3 regions of the Devosia sp. YIM 151766 genome follow, and region 3 is predicted to be linked to each of the others. Evidence: predicted binding sites of a transcription regulator. Region 3 holds the regulator's gene; each other region holds the start of a gene.

Region 1 (7,232 bases), 1.1 Mb from region 3:
GCGCGAGCGCGGCTTCGCTTGTGCGGACTTTGGCCGGGGGGGCGCTGGCCACGGCGCTGATGCTGACTACGAGCCTGACCCTGGCTCAGGACAACCCCGTCGACATCGAAGCCGGCCAGGACAGTCTGTTTTCGGCGCGGGTGCTGACCTCGGGTCTGGCCAATCCCTGGGAAATCACCTGGGGTCCGGACGATCTGATCTGGGCGACCGAACGCTCCTCGGGCGAGGTGACCCGTATCGATCCCTTTACCGGCGCGCAGCAGACGCTGCTCACCCTGGACGATTTCAGCGTCGACGTGCAGCATCAGGGCCTGCTCGGCATGGCGCTGCATCCCGAATTGCTGACCGGCACCGGCAATGATTACGTCTATCTGGTCCATACCTATGAGACCGGCACCGCCGATGCGCCTAGCCCCCGCGCCAAGCTGGTCCGCTACACCTATGACGTGGACAATCAGGAGCTGACCAACCCGGTTGAATTGCTGACCGGCGTTCCCGCCGGCAACGATCACAATGCCGGCCGGGTCAAGATCGGTCCCGACATGAAGCTCTATTATACCATCGGCGAGCAGGGCGCCAATTTCGGCGGCAATTATCAGCTCCCCAACCATGCCCAATTGCTGCCCACCGCCGAGCAGGTCGCCGACGAGGACTGGACCGCTTATTCCGGCAAGGTGCTGCGGCTCAATCTCGACGGTTCCATCCCCGAGGACAATCCGGAAATCGACGGTGTGCGCAGCCACATCTTCACCTATGGCCACCGCAATCCGCAGGGCATCGATTTCGGCCCCGACGGCACCATCTATGTCTCCGAGCACGGCCCGGATACCGACGATGAGCTCAACGTCTTGCAGCCGGGCGGCAATTACGGCTGGCCCAATGTCGCGGGCTTTGTCGATGACAAGGCCTATGTCTACGGCAATTGGAGCGAAGCGCCGCAGGACCTGCGCTATACCGGCCGCAACATTCCCGATACGGTGCCGCTCTATCCGGAAACCGAATTCGAGGCCGAGGTTGTCGATCCCATCGCCACCTATTGGACGGTCGACAATGACTTCGACTTCGCCGGCGGCTGCGGCTGGATCTGCAACCCGACCGTCGCGCCGGGCTCAGTCGAATATTACGCCGCCGGGGACAATGGCATCGCCGAATGGGACAATTCGGTGCTGCTGCCGACCCTCAAGCACGGTCAGCTCTATGTCCAGCACCTGACCGAAGACGGCCAGCAGGCCGATGGCTTGCCGACGGCCTGGTTCAGCACCCAGAACCGCTATCGCGACACCGCCATCTCCGCCGACAACAAGACGGTGTTCATCGCCACCGATGGCTTCGGCACCGCTGCCGAGAAGTTCGGCACGACCGGCTTCACCAATGTGCTGCACAATCCCGGCGCCATCCTGATGTTCACCTATATGGGCGAAGACGGCACCGCCGCGAATGAGGACAGCATCTCGCTGGCTCCGGCCGCCAGCGCCGATGAGGCTCCCGCCTCCGACGACGCGGCGGCCGCCGAAGCGGAGACGGAACAGACCTCCAGCGCCGAGTTCGACCTGTTCTTCAATCAGGGCCGGACTTTATACGGCACCACCTGCGCCGCCTGCCACGGTCCGGCGGGCAAGGGCGCCCAGGGGCCGGCTTTTGTCGGCAACGAAGCGCTGGGCGACACGGCCTATCTGGCCACCACCCTCATCCATGGTTTCGGCTATATGCCGCCGTTCGGCAGCCAGCTGGACGACGAGCAGATCGCCTCGATCACCACCTATATCCGCAATAGCTGGGGCAATGAATTCGGCCCGGTGACCACCGCGGAAGTCGCCGAGCAGCGCTAAGAACACGGCGCCTCCAGCCCGAAATTTGGTTGGACGACAAACCGGGCCGCAGCTTACAAAAGCTGCGGCCTTTTTCTGGTGCCCATCCGATGACCGATCTTGTCCTGCGCAGCTTCTCCTGGTCCGATATCCCCGCCATCACGGCGCTCTATCGCCATTACGTCGAAAACAGCGCCATCACCTTCGACCTCGAGGCGCCGGACGAAGCGGCGATGGCCGAAAAAATCGCCAGGCTGAAACAGCTCGGCCATCCGCTCATCGTCTCCGAACGCCACAACAAGCTACTGGGCTATGCCTATGCCAGCTTCTACCGCCCCCGCGCCGCCTATCGCTTCACCTGTGAGGATTCGATCTATCTCGATCCCGGCGCCACCGGAAAGGGCCTGGGCAAGTTGATGCTGGGCGAGCTGCTGCTCCAGTCCCGGGCCGCCGGCTTCCGGCAGATGCTGGCGGTGATCACGGCGGGAACCGACAACTCGCTGCGCCTACACGAGAATTTCGGCTTCCAGCAGGTCGGCTATTTCCGCGATGTCGGCTTCAAATTCGACCGCTGGCACGATGTCGTGCATTTGCAGAAGACGCTATAGCTCAACCAAGCAGCTGCTTGCGCATCGGATAGCCATTGACCCCACGTCCACTGGCCTGCGGCCCATCGGCAAGCCAGCCGGCGGCCTGATAGAAGCGGCGGGCCGTCGCCGTGCTCTCAAGCTGTGCTTCGGCAAAGCCCAGCGCCACCAGTTCGGCTTCGAGCCGCACCAGCATGGCCTTGCTGATACCCCCGAACCGCGCCTGCGGAGCGACATAGTTGAGCGCCACCTCGCCATCCAGGGTGACCCCGCCAACGGCGAGCACTTCGCCATTCCGCTCCGCCACGAACAGTCGCAACTTCGCGTTTTCCAGCATGGAAGCGACGCCATTGACGGATTTGTTGGCAGTCCAGGCGGCCAGCGCTTCGGGCTCATTGCGGTGATCTGGGCCGCACAATTCCGTAATCGAGGCGATGAGGACGCGGCTCATTGCCGGCACGTCCTCCACCCGCGCCGAACGGATGCGCAAGCTCATCCCACCAGCGTCAGGCCCGGGTCGAGCACCCGCAGGACCTGCACCAGGTCATGGCCGCGCTTGAGGATCAGCCCCTGCTGGTTGATGACCATGTATTGGCCCTGCCTGGCGCGCAGTTTGGGATTCTTCTCCACCACGAAGACCGGCCGCTCGGAAACCCTTGCATAGATGGAGAACAGCGCCTGGTCCTTGAGGAAATCCATGGCGTAATCGCGCCATTCGCCGGCGGCGACCTTGCGGCCATAAAGGGTGAGAATCTGCATCAGCTCGCGCCGGTCGAACACCACGACGGGCTGCGCCGGGCGGGAATTGGCCACTTGCGGCTCGCCCACATGCACAAGGGAAATATTGTTCCGGGAAGTGTTACGGGGGCCCTGCACGCGACCTCGATACCCTGTCATCGCGCCGGCATGATCGACGCATTCGCCAGGCAAGGCAAGGGGTGAAAATTCCCCATTTCCGCCATGATCTATCCCTTTTGACGCCCCATTGAACCGGCATCGTCCAACCATTGCCTCCAGTGGTTGGCAATCGGACCGAACGAGCCCCCAAACCATGAGGTCCGGTTGCCAGCCCCCCAATTGAGTTGACCTAAGTCATTTCGCCCGCTCCTGCTTGCAGGGGCGGGCTTTTTTCACGGCGAAATGGAGGCGCGGTCGGCTCCCTCCGAAAGGGGGGAGCTCTAGAACCGGTATGTCGCCGCACCCAGGATCGGGCCGGGCAGGCCATTGCGTTCGTTCTGCACCAGCACGGCCAAGCCGTTATTGCCCGGCTCGCTGTTCGTCAGGCCGGCCAGCGGCAGCTTAATCTCGGCTCCGGTCCGCGCTTCCCACATTCCCAATATCTGCTTGTCGGTCACTACCTTGGTATAGACCATGTTCTTGCCGGCATTCTCGCCTGCCGCGATCGCCACATCGGCCCGGTCGAGATAGCGCACCAGCCAGATCTGGGCATCGTCCAGCATCTCATCGGCCGGCACCTCGACCTTGAGCATGTCGCCCTGACGCGTGAGGCTGACCGCCAGCGGCAATTGCGCCGAGGCCAGGGCGTCCTGCACCTCCTCGCGCCGCGAGCCGACGACGCCCTCCGAACCATTGACCACCATTTGCGGGGTATAGATGCGCGAGGAACCCCAGCTCTTGGCATAGGCCCGCTGCCGGTCGGAAAAGCCCTTATGCGCAAAGGTGTCTTCCCAGCCGATATAGTCCCAGTAATCGACATGATAGGCCAGGGCCACGACATCGCCGCGTTCGGCCAGGCTGGTGAGCAACGCATCGGCGGGCGGGCATTGCGAACAGCCCTGGCTGGTGAAGAGTTCCACCACCGCCCTGGACTGGCCCGGCATGCTTTCGGCGCCCGGCGCCACCACGAAGGCGAAGGACATGACGGAGCCGGTTATGAAGCCGAGGGCGAGATGCGGAAGCATGGCAAGGTTGTAAGCCGGGGCGGCGGCGGCTGCCTAGTCAAAAGCGGGTGAGAGCGGCAAGGATTCGACTCGCCGACATGAAAAATGGCGGCCCGCAGGCCGCCATTCGCAAAAAACCGTCGATGTAAACGCTGCTTACGCGGCCACCAGGCTCCGCAGCACATAATGCAGGATGCCGCCATGCCGGAAATAATCCAGCTCGTTGGCCGTATCGATGCGGCAGCGGGTCTCGACATCGAGCACCGAGCCATCGGCGCGGGTGATGCGGACATTGACCATGGCGCGCGGCTCGATATTCTCCACCCCGGCAATGTCGATGACTTCCGAACCGTCGAGGCCCAGGCTCTGCCAGCTGTCGCCATCCTTGAATTGCAGCGGGATGACGCCCATGCCGACCAGATTGGAGCGGTGGATGCGCTCGAAGCTCTGGGCGATGACCGCTTTGACCCCGAGCAGATTGGTGCCCTTGGCCGCCCAGTCGCGCGACGAGCCGGTGCCATATTCCTTGCCGGCGAAGATCACCAGCGGCGTGCCCTTCTGCTGATAGGCCATGGCCGCGTCATAGATCGGCATCTGCTCGCCCGAGGGACCCCGGGTGAAGCCGCCCTCGACGCCGTCGAGCATCATGTTCCGGATGCGGATATTGGCGAAGGTGCCGCGCATCATCACCTCGTGATTGCCGCGGCGGGCACCATAGGAGTTGAAATCCTTGGGGGCCACCTGGCGCTCGGTGAGATATTGGCCGGCCGGGGTGCCGGCCTTGAACGAACCGGCCGGGGAAATGTGGTCGGTGGTGATGGAATCGAGGAACAGCGCCAGCACCCGGGCCGAGGCCACGTCGGTCACCGGCTTGGGCTCCATGGTCAGGTCATCGAAATAGGGCGGGTTCTGCACATAGGTGGAGGACGAATTCCAGCCATAGGTTTCCCCGCCTTCGACGGCGATGCCCTGCCAGTGCTCGTCGCCCTTGAACACGTCCGAATAGCGCGAACGGAACATGTCGGCGGTGACGTGCTCGCGCACGATCTCGGCGATCTCGTGGTTGGAGGGCCAGATATCCCGGAGATAGACCGGCTGGCCATCGCTGCCGGTGCCCAGCGGCTCGGTGGTGATGTCGACATTGAGGGTGCCGAGCAGCGCATAGGCCACCACCAGCGGCGGCGAGGCCAGGTAATTGGCGCGCACATCCGGATTGACCCGGCCCTCGAAATTGCGGTTGCCCGACAGGACCGAGGCGGCCACCAGCTTGTTTTCATTGATGCAATCGGAAATGGCCTGCGGCAGCGGGCCGGAATTGCCGATACAGGTGGTGCAGCCATAGCCCACAAGGTTGAAGCCGATGGCGTCGAGGTCCTCCTGCAGGCCGGCGGCGGTCAGGTAATCCGTGACCACCTGCGAGCCGGGGGCCAGCGAGGTCTTGACCCAGGGCTTGGAATTGAGGCCCAGGGCCCGCGCCTTGCGGGCGACGAGGCCGGCAGCCACCAGCACCGAGGGGTTGGAGGTATTGGTGCAGGAGGTGATGGCGGCGATCACCACGCTGCCATCGGTGATCTTGTAATCGCAGCCGGTGACCGGGAAGGCCGCCTCTTCGGGAATATCGTCGACGCCGGTGGCGCCTTCATCCACGAAGCGGCTTTCCTGCTTGTCCTTGGGCAGGCGGGTGCGCTCGATGCGGCCGCCGGACAATTCCGGCAAGGCCTCGGCAAAGGAAGACGTGACATCCTTGAGCGCCACGCGGTCCTGCGGACGCTTGGGGCCGGACAGCGAGGGCACCACGGTCGACAGATCGAGTTCGAGCGTGTCGGTGAAGACCGGATCGGGCGCATCGCTGTCGCGGAACATGCCCTGGGCCTTGGAATAGGCCTCGACCAGTGCCACGCGCTCGGCATCGCGCCCGGTGGTCGAGAGATATTTCAGCGTGTCCTCATCGACCGGGAAGAAACCGCAGGTGGCGCCGTATTCGGGGGCCATATTGGCGATGGTCGCCTGGTCTTCGAGGCTGAGATAGTCGAGGCCGGGACCGAAAAATTCAACGAACTTGCCGACCACCCCCTTCTTGCGCAGCATTTCGGTGACGGTCAGCACTAGGTCGGTGGCGGTGATGCCCTCATTGATCTTGCCGGTGAGCTTGAAGCCGATGACTTCGGGGATCAGCATGGAAATGGGCTGGCCCAGCATGGCCGCCTCGGCCTCGATACCGCCCACGCCCCAGCCCAGCACGGCCAGGCCATTGACCATGGTGGTGTGCGAATCGGTGCCCACCAGCGTATCGGGATAGGCCACGGTTTCGCCGTTCTCGGTCTTGGTCCACACGGTCTGGGCCAGATATTCGAGGTTCACCTGGTGGCAGATGCCGGTGCCCGGCGGCACAACGCGGAAATTGTCGAAGGCCGACTGGCCCCAGCGCAGGAATTCGTAGCGCTCGACATTGCGCTCATATTCGAGCTCGACATTCTGCGCGAAGGCCAGCGGCGTACCGAAAGAATCCACCATCACCGAGTGGTCGATGACCAGATCGACCGGCACCAGCGGGTTGATCTTCTGCGGATTGGCGCCGAGCTTGGCGGTGGCGTCGCGCATGGCGGCCAGGTCCACCACGGCAGGAACCCCGGTAAAGTCCTGCATCAAGACGCGCGCCGGACGATACTGGATTTCATATTCGCTCGTGCGCGAGACCAGCCATTCGGCGATCGCCAGGATGTCCTGCTTCTTGACGGTGCGGTCGTCTTCGAAGCGCAACAGGTTCTCCAGCACCACCTTCATCGCGCCGGGCAGCTTGGAAACGCCGGCCAGACCGTTCTTTTCCGCCTCGATAATGGAGTAATAGGTGTAGCTCTTGCCGCCGACATTGAGCGTCGATTTGGATTTGAAGCTGTCGATCGAGGTCATGAGGCTCCGCCCTTCTTGCTGCTGAC
Region 2 (7,232 bases), 270 kb from region 3:
TCACCATCAGCAGATAGCCGCCGGTGAGCACAACGGCTACGGAGGTCCAGCCGTCCAAGCGGTCGCCGGGCAGCTTCACTCCCCTGCTCCGCGCATGATCGAGACGCCGCTCTGCGCGTCGAAGAATGTCAGCATCTCCGTATTGAGCTCGAGGAAAACTTTTTCCCCGCGCTCCCACCGCGAGGAGCGGCGCGAGAATTCAAGGAATTCGATGGTTTCGCCGGTGGGCAGCTGCGCCCGAACCTGGGAATGCGAGCCCAGGAAAGTTTCATCGACGATCTCGGCGCCAAGGCCGCCATCGCCGGTATGCACGGCTTCGGGACGGACCGATACCTGAACTCGCCCACCCGCTGCGGGCTCGACCATGGACGTGACGTCGATCGTCACGCCATCACCCAGTTCGATCACGGCGGCGCCGTTCCGACGGTGCAATTCGCGATCGAGCAGATTGGTCTTGCCGATGAATTCGGCGACGAACCGGTTTGCCGGATGACGGTAAATCTCGGCCGGCGATCCCACCTGTTGCACGACGCCCAGATTCATCACGGCGATGCGGTCGGACACCGCCATCGCTTCCTCCTGGTCGTGGGTGACATAGACCGTCGTAATCCCGGTCTCGCGCTGCGCTTCGCGGATGGTATCGCGCATCTCCACCCGGAGCTTGGCGTCGAGATTGGAGAGCGGCTCGTCCATCAGCAACACCGCGGGCCGGATCACCAGCGCCCGGGCCAGAGCGACGCGCTGCTGCTGCCCGCCCGACATCTGCCCCGGAAGCCGGTCCTTGAGATGCGCCATATGCACGGATTCGAGCGCCTCGCCCACCCGCCTGTCACTCTCGACCCGCTCGATCCTGCGGGTCTGCAAGCCGAACGCGACATTTTTCGCCGCGGTCATCTGGGGAAAGAGCGCGTAGCTCTGGAACACCATGCCGATATTGCGCGCGGCGGGCGACCGGTCGTTGATGACGATGTCATCGAAAGCGATAGTGCCGGATTCAATCGTGTTGAATCCGGCAATCATGCGCAACAAGGTGGTCTTCCCGCATCCTGACGGACCAAGGAGAGTGAAGAACTCGCCGTCGCGAATATCCAGATCGAGGTCTGGAATCGCGACTTGCTGGCCATATTCCTTGCGCAGGGAGCGCAGCGCGATGCTGGTCACCGCGCTGCCCCGATATCAGCCCCGTTGAGCATCAAAATTGTGCCTCGAGGATGGACTTGTACTTCGCCACGATCTCATCGCGATGCGTGGAAACATAGGCGCCGTCTTCCTCGATGGTCGGGATGTCGGCAAGAGCCGGCAGGCCCGGCTTGGTCACGCCATCACGCAGCGGCCGGCCGGCGGTCTGCTCGGCAATGATCGTCTGGCCTTCCTCGGAGATCACGAAGTCGATGAAGGCTTCCGCCGCCGCCGGATTCGGCCCGTCCTTGATGATCTGGATCGTTGCGGGCAGGAAAGCGGCGCCCTCCGCCGGATAGACGATCTCCACCGGAGCGCCGCTCCTGACGAAATTGAGCGATAGCGGCTCATAGGTCAGGGCGACGATATATTCGCCATTGGCCACGTCCTGGGCCACCTGGGTGGACGAGCCGATGGAAATGCCATCGAGCTGGACGACCAGAGAACGGACATAATCCCATGCCGCATCGGATTCATAATCGCCGCCGACCGCCTTGAGCATATTGGTCAATTGCGCAAATGCCGAGGACGACGCCGTGGGGTCGCCAAAGGCGATCTTGCCCTTGAGCTCCGGCGCCAGCAAATCGGCATAGCTGCCGATTTCCAGCCCGGCATCGGCCGCTGCGTTGACATTGACGAGCAGGTTGGAACCATCCGCCTGATAGGGGGTGATAGAGCCGGTAACGTTTTTGCCGGCATCGACCATCGCGCTATCTTCGGGAGAGACATATTCGGCCCAGAGCTCGACATTGGCATTGGCCTGAGCCGCGCCGCCGCCGAACATGACGTCGCCCTGCGGGTTGGCCGCTTCGCTGCGGATCCGCTGGTAGAGCTCGCCGGTGCCCGCAGTGATCAATTGGACCCTGACGCCGGTTTCAGCTTCGAAAACCGGGATGAGGCTGTCCAGCATCCCTTCTTCGTTCGGCGTATAGACGACCAGGTTCGATCCGGAAATGCTGCCGTCCTGAGCGTGAACGCCGGAGAAGGTCGCCAGGGCCAGGGTAATGGCCGCGAGGGCCGTGGCGCCGAAGAGAGGATTGCGATTCACGAGGCGCTCCTTTGATGAGATAAGCGGACAAATTTGGGCGGAATGCCGCACGTTTGGCAGCATCGCGCCCTGTGATCATGTTTTGACCATATTGGCGCCCCCACGCCCAGTCAACGATTTGCAAAAGCCATGAGACCGATAGCATCGTCCGGACGAATGACTGGCTGAGGCGCGTGGGAGCGGAGGGAGTCCACCTTCAGTTCTGCACCACTTGCTGAAACCAGGTATCGAGAAAGCGGCTGCGCTTGAGGGGATCGAGAAAGACGAGAAGTTCCGGCCCCAGCTCGATCATCTGCATATTCTCCATGCCGCTGCCGGCCCCGATCGGGATCAGCCCCATCCCGCTCAATGCCTGGCGGACAGGGGGCAGGAAAAACAGCCCCACAAGCTCGGATGGCAAGAGCATGCCGTCCTGTCTTCCCGCACGGGCCGGAACCAGGACCGTCCAGGGCAGGGCCAGCACATAATCCTGCGGAATGATGATCTGGATTTCCGGATCATTGCTGGCGGCGCGGCGGGCGGCGGAGAGCGGCACGTTATAGCCGAAATCGATGATCCCCTCGGAAAGCGCCGCCAGCAATTCCTCGGGAGTGTCGAAGATGCGCGCCCGCGATGCGCCGAAAGCGCCGGAAATGCGCCAAAACAGGGCCGAGCGCAGGGAATCCTGGGCCGCATAGCCATAGGCCACATTGTCGATACCGATATTGACCAGCCCCACCCGCCCCTGGAAACGGCTGCGATGGCGTTCCAGCATGCGGGCCAGCTCGATGCGGGACCGGGGCCCCTCTTCGTCCGCGACGCGCCGTTTATGGGTGACGAACACCGCCGCATCGTGGCCGACCACGAAGACCTCGTGGCGCCAATGCGGGGCCTGCAGGCCGGCCGGCAGCGCTTGCGGCAGGGTATGGCCCTCATTGGCGAGATATACAGCGAGATCGGGCGTCGGCAGCAGCACCAGATGCGGCAGCGCCGCCGCGTCCGCCTGCGAGGAGAGGCGAGAGACGATCTGGGCCGGCCGGGCTTGCCGATAGTCAACGGCCAGCCCGCCGCTTTCCGCCGACTGGCCCAGGGCCTCGACCAGTCCCCGCATGACCTCCGGCGCTTCAGTGCCCATCAGCACCAGCGGCTGGCGTTCCTGCGCGGCGCCTCCCGACAATCCGGCCCCAAGCAAAGGCGTTGCCAGCATGAGCGAAAGAAAGGAGCGCCGCTTCATCGTCCGCCGCCTTTGTTGCCGCCGCTGCTGGGCAGGCGCACGGTGATCGCCAGCCCGCCCCCCTCGCGATCCGCGATGCCGATGCTGCCGCCCATCGCCCTGGCGACATTGCGGGCGATGGGCAGGCCGAGGCCCGATCCGGGCCGGCTGCTGCCGGCGCGCTCGAAACGCTCGAACACCCTCTCCCGCATTTCCGGCGCAATGCCGGGGCCGCGGTCGGCGACCGTGAGGACAATGTCCTCGCCCTCCTGCCCCAGCGCCACCGCGATCGTGCCCGGCGCATGAATCTGGGCATTCTCGATCAGGTTGCGCACCATTTCGCGCAGGCTGGTCGGCTCGCCCTCGACGATGACCGGCTCCTGAGGAAGCTCGAGTTGCAGCGCGCCGCCCAGATCGGGATAGGAACCTTCGGTCTGCAGGCGTTGCAGGGCGTCGCGGATAACCTGTCGCATATCGAGGTTTTCCCGCAGCCGGGTTTCAAGCGAATGCAGCGTCGTGGCGTCCGACAATATCTGGTTGGCGAGGATTGTGGCGCTGACCGAATTGGCATGGATGCGGCGCATGATTTCGCGATGGCGGCCTTCCGGCGCGCTTTCGAGCGACAGTTCCGAAAGCGCCCGCATCGCCGTCAGTGGCGTGCGCAATTGGTGGGCGGCATCGGCGGTAACGCCCTTCAGCCCCACCAGCACCGAATCCAGCCGCTCCATGAATTCGTTGAGAGCCGAGACCAGGGCGCTGACCTCGTGCGGCACCGGCCCGGCCACCGGCCTCAGATCGGACGCGGTGCGCTGGCGCAGATCGGCCTCCACCGCCCGCAGCGGCACAAAGGCCTGTCGCACTGCCAGCCAGATCAGCAGGAAAGCCAGCAAAGCGAGCGCTATCGCCGGCAGGGCGGCATTGACGGTCAGTTGCAGGCCGAGCTGGTCGCGCGCCTCCCGGGTCTCGGCCACCAGCACATCCACCCAGCCGCCATCGGCCGCATCGGTGTGATAGCGCGCTGCAGCGGCGATGCGCACCGGCGCGCCGCGATGGGTGCTGGGAAAGAAGCGCAGGCCCGGCCCGGTGCCGTGCGGTACTTCGAGCCCGAGAATGGGCGAACCGGTAATGAGGGTCCCGTCGGGCGCGACGACACGATAAAAAATGCGGTTGAGGCGCGACGTGCCCAGAATGGCAAAGGCCGAATGCGGCAGATCGACCGTCGCCTCGCCCTCCTGGATCGACACCGTATCGGCTATCGACAGCGCCGCGGCGCCCAATACGCGGTCGAAGGCTTCTTCCGCCGCATCATGGGCATACCAGCGCACCACCAGGAACATGAACAGGCTGACAACGGCCAGCAGTGCCGCGCCACTGAGCAGCAGCCGCCTCTGAATGGAGAATTCACGCGTCAACGGCCGTCCCTTCCGCGCGCCGGCGCAGCATATAGCCGATACCGCGATGGGTGACGATTTCGAGATCGCTCCCCTCCAGCTTGCGCCGCACCCGCGAGACCAGCAGTTCAATGGCGTTGGGCGTGCCGGCATCCTCATAGCCGAACAGCTTCAGCACCAGCTTGTCCTTTCTGACGGTATGGCCGGAGCGACTGGCCAGCATTTGCAGCACGTCGAATTCGCGCCGCCCCAGATCGAGCGGCTTGCCCGCCACCATCACTGCGCGCGAGGCGAGATCGATGGTGACCGCGCCCAGCCGCAATACCGGTTGGGCCGCGCCCAGATGCCGCCGCGCCACCGCGCGAATACGGGCCACAAGCTCGGAAAGGTCGAAAGGCTTGACCAGATAATCGTCGGCTCCCAGATCGAGCAGCCCGACCTTGTCCGCCACCTGATTGCGGGCGGTGATGACGATGACCGGCAGCAAGAGGCCGCTATCGCGGATGCTGCGCAATACGCCAAAGCCGTCCTTTCTCGGCAGGTTGATATCGAGAATGACCAGATCGTGCCCGCCGGCCATAGCCAAAGCTTCGCCGGCATCGCCGTCATGCGCGACGGTTACGCTATGGCCTTCATCTTCCAGCCGCATCGAGATGGCAAAGGCGATGTCGGGAGTGTCTTCAATCAGCAGGATACGCATGTTCCAGCAAGTAACAGGATTATGACAGCATCGGCCAGTATCATCGGCGTTACGTCAAAACCCGGAAACCCATATGGGCGAAACCGGCGGTCGGAGGTAGAGGAAACAGGGTGTCAGGGCATCTGGCTGCGAGCTTGGCATTGTGCATGATGCTGCTGTCGTCGCTGACGACGGTGGCGGCAGAGCAATGTGCCGCCCAGGGCGCCCTGCACGAGCGCTATTGCGACGCCGATGGCGACCAGGTCGCGGACCTACCCGCCGATCCGGCCCTGTGGCGTGATCCGCAAACCCTGGTCTGGGCCTATGCGCCCATCGAAGACCCGGCGGTCTATGCCAATCTCTTCAAGACCTTCACCCGCCACCTCGAAACCTGCCTTGGGCGGCAGATCGTCTATTATCCAGTGTTGAGCACCGGGGCCGAGATCGAGGCGATGCGTTCGGGGCGTCTGCATTTTGCCGGCTTTTCCACCGGGCCGACCGTGGAAGCGGTCAACCATGCCGGCGCCGTTCCTTTCGCGGCCAAGGGCATAGGCGACCAATTGCGCGGCTATCGCGTCCTCGCCATCGTGCGGGCGGATTCGCCTTATCGGGACCTGGCCGATCTGGCCGGGCGCAAGGTGGCGCATACTTCCGCCCTCTCCAATTCGGGGCATCTGGCGCCCCAGGTCTTCTTCCCCTCCGAGGGATTGGTGCCGGGCGAGAATTATGTGCCGCTGATGTCCGGCGGCCATGACCGCTCGATTCTCGGCGTGGCCGACGGCGATTACGACATGGCGGCGGTGGCGTCCGACGTTCTCGAACGGATGATCGAGCGCGGCATGGTGCGCCGTGAGGCCTTTCGCGTCATCTATGAGAGCGGACTTTTCCCGACCTCCTCCTTCGCCCATGCGCATGATCTGCATCCCGACCTCGTCGCCGAGATGAAGCGCTGCTTTTTCAACTTCACCTTCACCGATGAGATGAAAGCCGAATTCGGCGGCGACGAGCATTTCCTGCCGATCAGCTATGATCGCGACTGGGCCTCGGTCCGCGAGGTGATCGAGCGGGTGAGCGATCCGCCGCCCTTCTGAACCAAGAGCAATTTCCAAGCATCCCCCCGGCAGCTGGCCAGAACGCCAGGCCGCTGCCCCGCACACCCGCAATCAGGGAAAGTCATGCAGAATCCCGGCAGAAGCCTCTATCAAATCAAGGTCCATAATCAGGATCCGACCACGCTGATTGGCGTGGCGCTGGCAGTGCTGTTTTCCTACCTGATCGCCGCGCCGGTCATATTGCTGGTGGCCGACGCGTTTCTGGTCCAGTTCGCCGACCAGACGCGGGCGCAGCAGGCCATGGGCGAGGTGACGCTCTATTACGTCAATCGCGTGCTGTTCTCCGCCATTTCGACGGATGTGTTCTGGCGGCCATTGATGCACACGGCGCTGATCGCCCTCTGCGCCATCACCATATCGCTCGCAGTCGGCCTGCCGCTGGGCTGGCTCATCAGCCGCACCGACCTGCCGGCCAAGAAGTGGTTCTCCACGGCTCTCATCGTGCCCTATATGCTGCCAAGCTGGACCTTTGCGCTGGCCTGGATGACGCTGTTCAAGAACCGCACCACCGGCGGCTCGGCCAGTTGGATGGAAAGCCTCGGCTTCACCCCGCCCGACTGGCTCGCCTATGGTTTCTTGCCCATCACCACCATTCTCGCCCTGCATTATACGCCCTTCGTCATCCTGCTTT
Region 3 (7,232 bases):
TTTCCCCGAATTCAATACGCCGGTCGTGGGTTCGGGCGGCACCGGCGGCGGCTTCAGCCAGTTCTGCCAGGGCGTCGGTGACAATACCATCGACATCGCCAATGCCTCGCGCCCGATGCGCGACGGCGAGCGTGAAGCCTGCAACAATGCCGGCGTCAACGACATCCGCGAAATCCAGTTCGGCTTCGACGGCATCGTCTTCGCCTCCTCGGCCAATGGCGGCGATTTCGCCCTGACCCCCGCGCATGTGTTCAAGGCCATCGCCGCCAAGGTTCCGGTGGATGGCGAACTCGTCGACAATCCCTATACCAGTTGGGACCAGATCGACCCGTCGCTGCCGGCCCAGCCGATCGTCCTGGCCATACCCGGCTCCAATCACGGCACCCGTGAAGTCTTCCAGGAGCGCGTCGTGACCCCCGGCGCCGAAGCCTCCGATCTGCCGGAAAACCTTTCCGCCGAGGAAAAGAGCGCCGTGGAAACCACGTTCCGCCAGGATGTGGTGGTCGAAATCGCCGGCGATTATACCGAGACCCTCGCCCGCCTGACGGCCGATCCGAACACTGTCGGCGTCTTCGGCCTCAGCTTCTACGACCAGAACCGCGACATCCTCAAGGTCGCCACCGTCGACGGCATCATCCCGTCGCTGGAAACCGTCGCCGCCGGCGAATATCCGGTCTCGCGCCCGCTCTACTTCTACGTCAAGGGCGAGCATATCGGCACCGTTCCGGGCCTGGTCGAATTCACCGAATACTTCCTGTCCGAAGCCATGTCGGGCAATGGCGGCATTCTCGAAGCCGCCGGCCTGATCCCGCAGCCGGCGGAAGTCACCGCCGAAGTGCTCTCCGCCTTCCAGCAATAAGCCAAATATCGGCGGGCCGCGGTGTTCCGCGGCCCGTTCCACTCAAGGGATCAATCGAGGAAGCCTGACACGTGAACACTTTCATCGTCGCCGGCCTGCTTCTCGTTCTCCTGGGCGTCGCCTATCAACGGGGCTGGACCAAAAGCCGCGCCCTCGCCATTCCGGAAGGGCAGCGCGTCCATTCGCGCGGTCAATATCACGGCACGCTCGTCGTCCTCTGGACCCTGATCCCCGCCCTGCTCGTCCTCGCCCTCTGGGCTTTCTTCTCCCCCGGCGTCGCTCATTGGTACATCGTCTCGCAAATCCCCAATGAGGTGCTGACCAGCCTCGATCAGACCGGGCTCAACCAGCAGATGCAGCGCATTCGCGACCTGGCCTCCGGCTTCGGCGTCGCCGGCGAACTGCGCCCCTTCGAGCAGGAGGCCGGGGAAAATCTCGCCCGCTTCCAGCTTCTCAGCTTTCTCATCATGCTGGCCGCCGCCGCCGGCCTGGGCGTGCTCGGCCTGACCTTCGCCCAGCGCCGCATCTCCGCCCGCCTGCGCGCCCGCAACGAGGTCGAACGCGCCATTTCCTGGCTGCTGATCGCCTGTTCGGCCGTCGCCATCCTGACCACTTTGGGCATCGTCGCCTCGCTGGTCACCGAGGCCCTGCGCTTCTTCACCTATATCAATCCGCTCGATTTCTTCTTCGGCACCGTCTGGGCGCCGAAATTTTCTTCCACCGGCACCGGCGATGCGGGCCAATTCGGCCTGCTTCCGCTATTGTCCGGCACGCTGATGATCTCGACCATCGCCATGCTGGTGGCCGTGCCGGTGGGCCTCATGGCCGCCATCTATCTCAACCAATACGCCCATCGCTCGGTGCGCCGGATCGTCAAGCCGGTCATCGAAATCCTCGCTGGCATCCCCACCATCGTCTATGGCTTTTTCGCCCTGGTGACCGTGGGGCCGTTCCTGCGCGATGTCGGCTCCTCCATCGGGCTGCATGTCAGCGCCACCAGCGCGCTCACCGCCGGCCTCGTCATGGGCGTGATGATCATTCCCTTCATCTCCTCGCTGTCCGACGACATTCTCAGCCAGGTGCCGCGCAGTCTGCGCGACGGCGCCTATGGCCTGGGCGCCACCCAGTCGGAAACCATCCGCAATGTATTGCTGCCGGCCGCCCTGCCCGGCATTGTCGGCGCCTTCCTGCTGGCGGTCAGCCGCGCCATCGGCGAAACCATGATCGTGGTGCTGGCCGCCGGCAATGCCCCGATCCTGCGCGGCAATCCGCTGGAGCCGGTTTCCACCATCACCGTCTCCATCGTCAACCAGCTCACCGGCGACACCGATTTCACCGGCCCGCAATCGCTCGTCGCCTTCGCGCTGGGCCTGACGCTCTTCATCATGACGCTGTGCCTCAACATCGTCGCCCTCTATATCGTCCGCCGCTTCCGGGAGCAGTACGAATGACCAGCGCCAGCTTCGATTCCGCGGCCGAGCGCCGCCAGCGCGTCCGTGCCGGCCTGGCCCGCCGCCATCTGGGCGAGCGCCTGTTCCGTGGCTTTGGCGTCGTCGCCATCGTCCTGGCGCTCGGCTTCGTGGCGGTGCTGTTCACCGATGTGCTGCGCAAGGGCATCCCGGCCTTTACCCAGTCCAATCTCCACCTCGAAGTCAGGTTCGATCCGGAATTGCTCAAGGTCGATCCCGCGCCCATCCGCGCCGCCGGCCAGTCCGATGCCGATTTCCGCGCCACGCGCCTCGCCTGGGAACGCCAGGTGGCCATGCTGAACTGGAACAATGTCATCGAAGCCGCCCTGCGCGCCGCCGCGCCGGCCGGTTTCGACATCGACAGCCGCCAGATTCTGACCATTGCCGAAAGCGATGGCCGGCACCGCGTCCGCGAACTCTTCGTCCGCGATCCGGGCCTGCTCGGCCAGCGCGTCAATGTCGACCTGCTGGCCTCGGCCAATACCGACAATTGGGTCAAGGGCAATATCAACCGCGAACTGGATGATGCCCGGCAGCAGCTCTCCGCCCCCGCCCGCGCCCTCATCGACATTTTCGAGGAAAACGGCACCATCAGCCAGGGCTTTGCCTGGTCGCTGTTCACCAATGTCGACAGCCGCTCCGCCCCGGCCGCCGCCGGCCTGCTCGGCGCGCTCATGGGCACGTTCTGGATGATGCTGGTCGTCATCGTCCTTGCCGTGCCCCTCGGCGTCGGCAGCGCCATCTACCTGGAGGAATTCGCGCCCAAATCGCGACTGACCGATCTCATCGAGGTCAATATCAACAATCTCGCCGCCGTGCCCTCCATCGTCTTCGGCCTGCTCGGCGCCGCCGTGTTCATCAACTGGTTTCGCCTGCCGCTCTCGGCGCCGCTGGTCGGCGGCCTGGTGCTGACGCTGATGACCCTGCCCACCATCATCATCGCCACCCGCGCCGCGCTCAAGGGCGTCTCCCCCGCTTTGCGCCAGGCGGCCCTCGGCATGGGCGCCTCCCGGACGCAGATGGTGTTCCACCACGTCCTGCCCGTCACCTTCCCCTCCATCCTCACCGCCACCATTATCGGGGTGGCGCAGGCCATGGGCGAAACCGCGCCATTGCTGCTTATCGGCATGAATGCCTTCGTCGCCGCCGTGCCCGGCACGCCGATCGAGCAGGCCACCGCTCTGCCGGTGCAGATCTATCTCTGGCAGGGCAATGAGAACCGCAATTTCTTCGAGCCGCGCGCCTCCGCCGCCATTCTGGTGCTGCTGGTCTTCATGATCACTCTCAACGCCATCGCGATCTTCCTGCGGTCGCGGCTTGAAAAGCGCGCTTAGGAGCCTGACAAATGGACATTCTGGCCGGCAAGACCAAAATCCCCGCCAAGACCTTGAGCGCCAACCTGGACCCCATCGAGATGATCGAGCCCAATATTCGCCTCACCGCCCGCGATGTCACCGTCCATTACGGCGCCAAGCAGGCCCTGCACGGCATTTCCATCGACATCCCCGACCGCGCCGTCACCGCCTTTATCGGCCCCTCGGGCTGCGGCAAATCCACCTTCCTGCGCTGCATCAACCGCATGAACGACACCATTGAGGGCGCGAGGGTCGGCGGCCGCATCGAACTGGACGGCCAGGATATCTATGCCGCCGATCTCGACGTGGTGGAGCTGCGCGCCCGGGTCGGCATGGTGTTCCAGAAACCCAACCCCTTCCCCAAATCGATCTACGACAATGTCGCCTATGGCCCCCGCATCCATGGCCTGGCCCGGACCAAGGCCGATCTCGACGAGATCGTCGTGTCCTCGCTCCGCAAGGCCGGCCTGTTCGAGGAGGTCAAGGACCGCCTCGCCGAACCCGGCACCGGCCTTTCCGGCGGCCAGCAGCAGCGGCTCTGCATTGCCCGCGCCATTGCCGTCGGCCCCGAAGTCATCCTCATGGACGAGCCCTGCTCGGCGCTGGACCCCATCGCCACCGCCATCATCGAGGAACTGATCGACGAATTGCGCGAAAACTACACCATCGTCATCGTCACCCATTCGATGCAGCAGGCGGCCCGGGTCAGCCAGAAGACCGCCTTCTTCCATCTCGGCAACCTCATCGAGCAGGGCGACACCGAAGAGATTTTCACCAATCCGGTGAACAAGCAGACCCAGGACTACATCATGGGCCGCATCGGCTGATTGCGGGGAAGGAGATCGTCATGCCCAATACCGGTTCTGAACATATCGTTACCGCCTATAGCGATGAACTCGCCGGGCTCGCCCAAGCCATCGCCGAAATGGGTGGCCTGGTCGAAGTCGCCATCGAAAACGGCACCCGTTCCCTGCTCAAGCTCGACCGCGAACTGGCCGATATCACCATCATCGCCGATCAGCGCATCGACGATATGCAGCGCCGGATCGACGACATGGCCGTTTCCATGATCGCCCGCCGCCAGCCCATGGCCAGCGACCTGCGCGCCATCATCACCGCCATCCACGTCGCCAACGACCTCGAACGCATCGGCGACATGGCCAAGCAGTTGGCCCGCCGCTCGCTCAAGCTCGAAGGCATAAACCTGCAACCCACCTTCTATAACGGCGTCAAGAACATGACCGGCCTGGTGCTGCGCCAGGTCAAGGACGCGCTCGACGCCTATGCCAATCGCGACGCCGCCGCCTCGGTCGATGTGTGCAACCGCGACGACGAGGTCGACGCCATGTACACCTCGCTGTTCCGCGAACTCCTGACCTATATGCTGGAAGACCCGCGCAACATCACCACCTGCACCCATTTGCTGTTCTGCGCCAAGAACCTCGAACGGGTCGGCGACCACGCCACCAATATCGCCGAACGCGCCTATTACCTGGCCACCGGCCGGCAGCTCACCGTCGAAGTACAGGAATTGCAGCGCCAGCAGATAAAGGTTTAGCGACAACGTTACAGCGTCATTCCCGGAACAGCCCCCGGCCTCTTCCGAGCGCCGACCGACGGAGCACATCCATATGCCCGCGACCATTCTCATCGTCGAAGACGAAGCCGATATCGCCCTCCTTCTGCGCTATAATCTCGAAGCGGAGGGCTATCGCGTCGTTACCGCCGAAAGCGGCGACGAGGCCCAGCAGGCCATCGCCGAAAAGCTCCCCGATCTGATCCTGCTCGACTGGATGCTGCCGGAAGTCTCCGGCATCGAGCTGTGCCGGCGCCTGCGCGCCCGCGAGCAAACCAGCCGCGTGCCGATCATCATGCTCACCGCCCGCGGCGAGGAGGAAGAGCGGGTGCGCGGCCTTACCACCGGCGCCGACGATTATATCGTCAAGCCCTTCTCGGTGCCCGAACTGGTCGCCCGCATCCAGGCGCTGCTGCGCCGCTCCAACCCCAATCTGGTCACCGCCGCGCTCAAGCTCGGCGATCTCGAGCTCGACCGCACCACCCACCGGGTCCGCCGCGCCAATCGCGACGTCCATCTCGGCCCCACCGAATATCGCCTGCTCGAATATCTCATGCGCCATCCCGGCCGCGTCTATTCGCGCGAGCAATTGCTCGATGGCGTCTGGGGCAATGACGTCTATGTCGACGAGCGCACCGTCGACGTCCATATCGGCCGGCTGCGCCGCGCCATCAATCGCGGCCGCGAAGCCGACCCCATCCGCACCGTGCGCGGGGCCGGCTACGCCTTCGACGAACGCTTCGCCCAGACCGCGTGAGGGAGCTTAGCCGGCAGCGGTATAGGCGGTCTTCACGATGGTGAAGAACTCGGCCGCATAGGTGCCCTGCTCGCGCGGGCCATAGCTCGAACCCTTGCGGCCTCCGAACGGCACGTGGAAATCCACCCCGGCCGTCGGCACATTGACCATGACCATGCCGGCTTCCGAATTGCGCTTGAAGTGGGTGGCATATTTCAGCGACGTCGTGACGATACCGGCGCTCAGGCCGAATTCCGTGTCGTTCGCCGTGGCCAGCGCTTCCTCGTAATCCTTGACCTTGATCACCGCCGCGACCGGGCCGAAAATTTCCTCCCGGGCGATCCGCATGGAATTGGTGGCCTCGGTGAACAGCGCCGGCTGCAGGAAATAGCCCTCGGTATCCTTCGTCACCCGCTCGCCGCCAGCCACCAGCCTGGCGCCCTCGCCCTTGCCGATCTCGATGTAATCCACGTCCTGCTTGAGCTGGCTCGGATCGACCACCGGGCCGATTTCCGTATCCTTTTCGAGGGCATGGCCCACCCGCAAACCACTGGTCCGCTCGGCCAGCGCGGCGACGAACTTGTCGTGGATGCCTTCGGTCACGATCACCCGGCTCGACGCCGTGCAGCGCTGGCCGGTCGAGAAGAACGCCGATTGCGCCACGCTCTCCACCGCCACCTTGAGGTCGGCGTCATCGAGCACGATGGTCGGATTCTTGCCGCCCATTTCCAGCTGGAACTTGCGGCCATGCTTGATCGAGGCCTCGGCCACGCGCTTGCCGGTCCCCACCGATCCGGTGAAGGAAATGGCATTCACATCGGGGCTGTCCAGCAGCGTCTGCCCGACCACCGAGCCCTTGCCCATCACCAGGTTCAGCACGCCCTTGGGCAGGCCGGCGCGGTGCAGGATATCGACGATGGCCCAGGTCGAGCCCGGCACCAGATCGGCCGGCTTGATGACCACGCTATTGCCATAGGCCAGGGCCGGGGCAATCTTCCAGGCCGGGATGGCGATCGGGAAGTTCCACGGCGTGATGATGCCGACGACACCCACCGGCTCGCGGGTGATTTCGACCGTCAGACCGGGCCGCGCGCTGGGCAGGATCTCACCGGCCAGACGCAGCGTTTCACCGGCGAAGAAGTCGAAAATCTGAGCGGCGCGCGTCACTTCGCCAATGCCCTCCGGCAGCGTCTTGCCCTCTTCGCGGCTCAGCAGCTCGCCCAATTCCTGCTTGCGG

What was found. The regulator PhoB, encoded in region 3, activates phosphate uptake and scavenging genes when phosphate is short. The targets are predictions, from matches to a motif close to TGTCATNNANCTGTCAT.
Region 1: O9Z70_RS15280 (DUF2794 domain-containing protein) is a predicted target of PhoB. The motif match lies at 3,287-3,303, and genes of this name have one in related genera.
Region 2: phnD (phosphate/phosphite/phosphonate ABC transporter substrate-binding protein) is a predicted target of PhoB. The motif match lies at 5,521-5,537, and genes of this name have one in related genera.

The regions. Positions count from the first base shown of each region.
Region 1 covers NZ_CP127251.1:3,110,040-3,117,271, forward strand. The annotation lists gene O9Z70_RS15265 (glucose/sorbosone family PQQ-dependent dehydrogenase) at 1-1,829, shown strand, start outside; gene O9Z70_RS15270 (GNAT family N-acetyltransferase) at 1,919-2,416, shown strand; gene O9Z70_RS15275 (GNAT family N-acetyltransferase) at 2,418-2,891, opposite strand; gene O9Z70_RS15280 (DUF2794 domain-containing protein) at 2,888-3,271, opposite strand; gene O9Z70_RS15285 (DUF1223 domain-containing protein) at 3,574-4,317, opposite strand; gene acnA (aconitate hydratase AcnA) at 4,453-7,206, opposite strand.
Region 2 covers NZ_CP127251.1:2,278,316-2,285,547, forward strand. The annotation lists gene O9Z70_RS11165 (ABC transporter permease) at 1-79, opposite strand, end outside; gene O9Z70_RS11170 (ABC transporter ATP-binding protein) at 76-1,161, opposite strand; gene O9Z70_RS11175 (extracellular solute-binding protein) at 1,193-2,227, opposite strand; gene O9Z70_RS11180 (ABC transporter substrate-binding protein) at 2,424-3,440, opposite strand; gene O9Z70_RS11185 (sensor histidine kinase) at 3,437-4,831, opposite strand; gene O9Z70_RS11190 (response regulator transcription factor) at 4,821-5,510, opposite strand; gene phnD (phosphate/phosphite/phosphonate ABC transporter substrate-binding protein) at 5,657-6,580, shown strand; gene O9Z70_RS11200 (ABC transporter permease) at 6,665-7,232, shown strand, end outside.
Region 3 covers NZ_CP127251.1:2,007,040-2,014,271, forward strand. The annotation lists gene O9Z70_RS09805 (substrate-binding domain-containing protein) at 1-859, shown strand, start outside; gene pstC (phosphate ABC transporter permease subunit PstC) at 931-2,310, shown strand; gene pstA (phosphate ABC transporter permease PstA) at 2,307-3,662, shown strand; gene pstB (phosphate ABC transporter ATP-binding protein PstB) at 3,743-4,510, shown strand; gene phoU (phosphate signaling complex protein PhoU) at 4,531-5,241, shown strand; gene phoB (phosphate regulon transcriptional regulator PhoB) at 5,315-6,016, shown strand; gene O9Z70_RS09835 (aldehyde dehydrogenase family protein) at 6,023-7,232, opposite strand, start outside.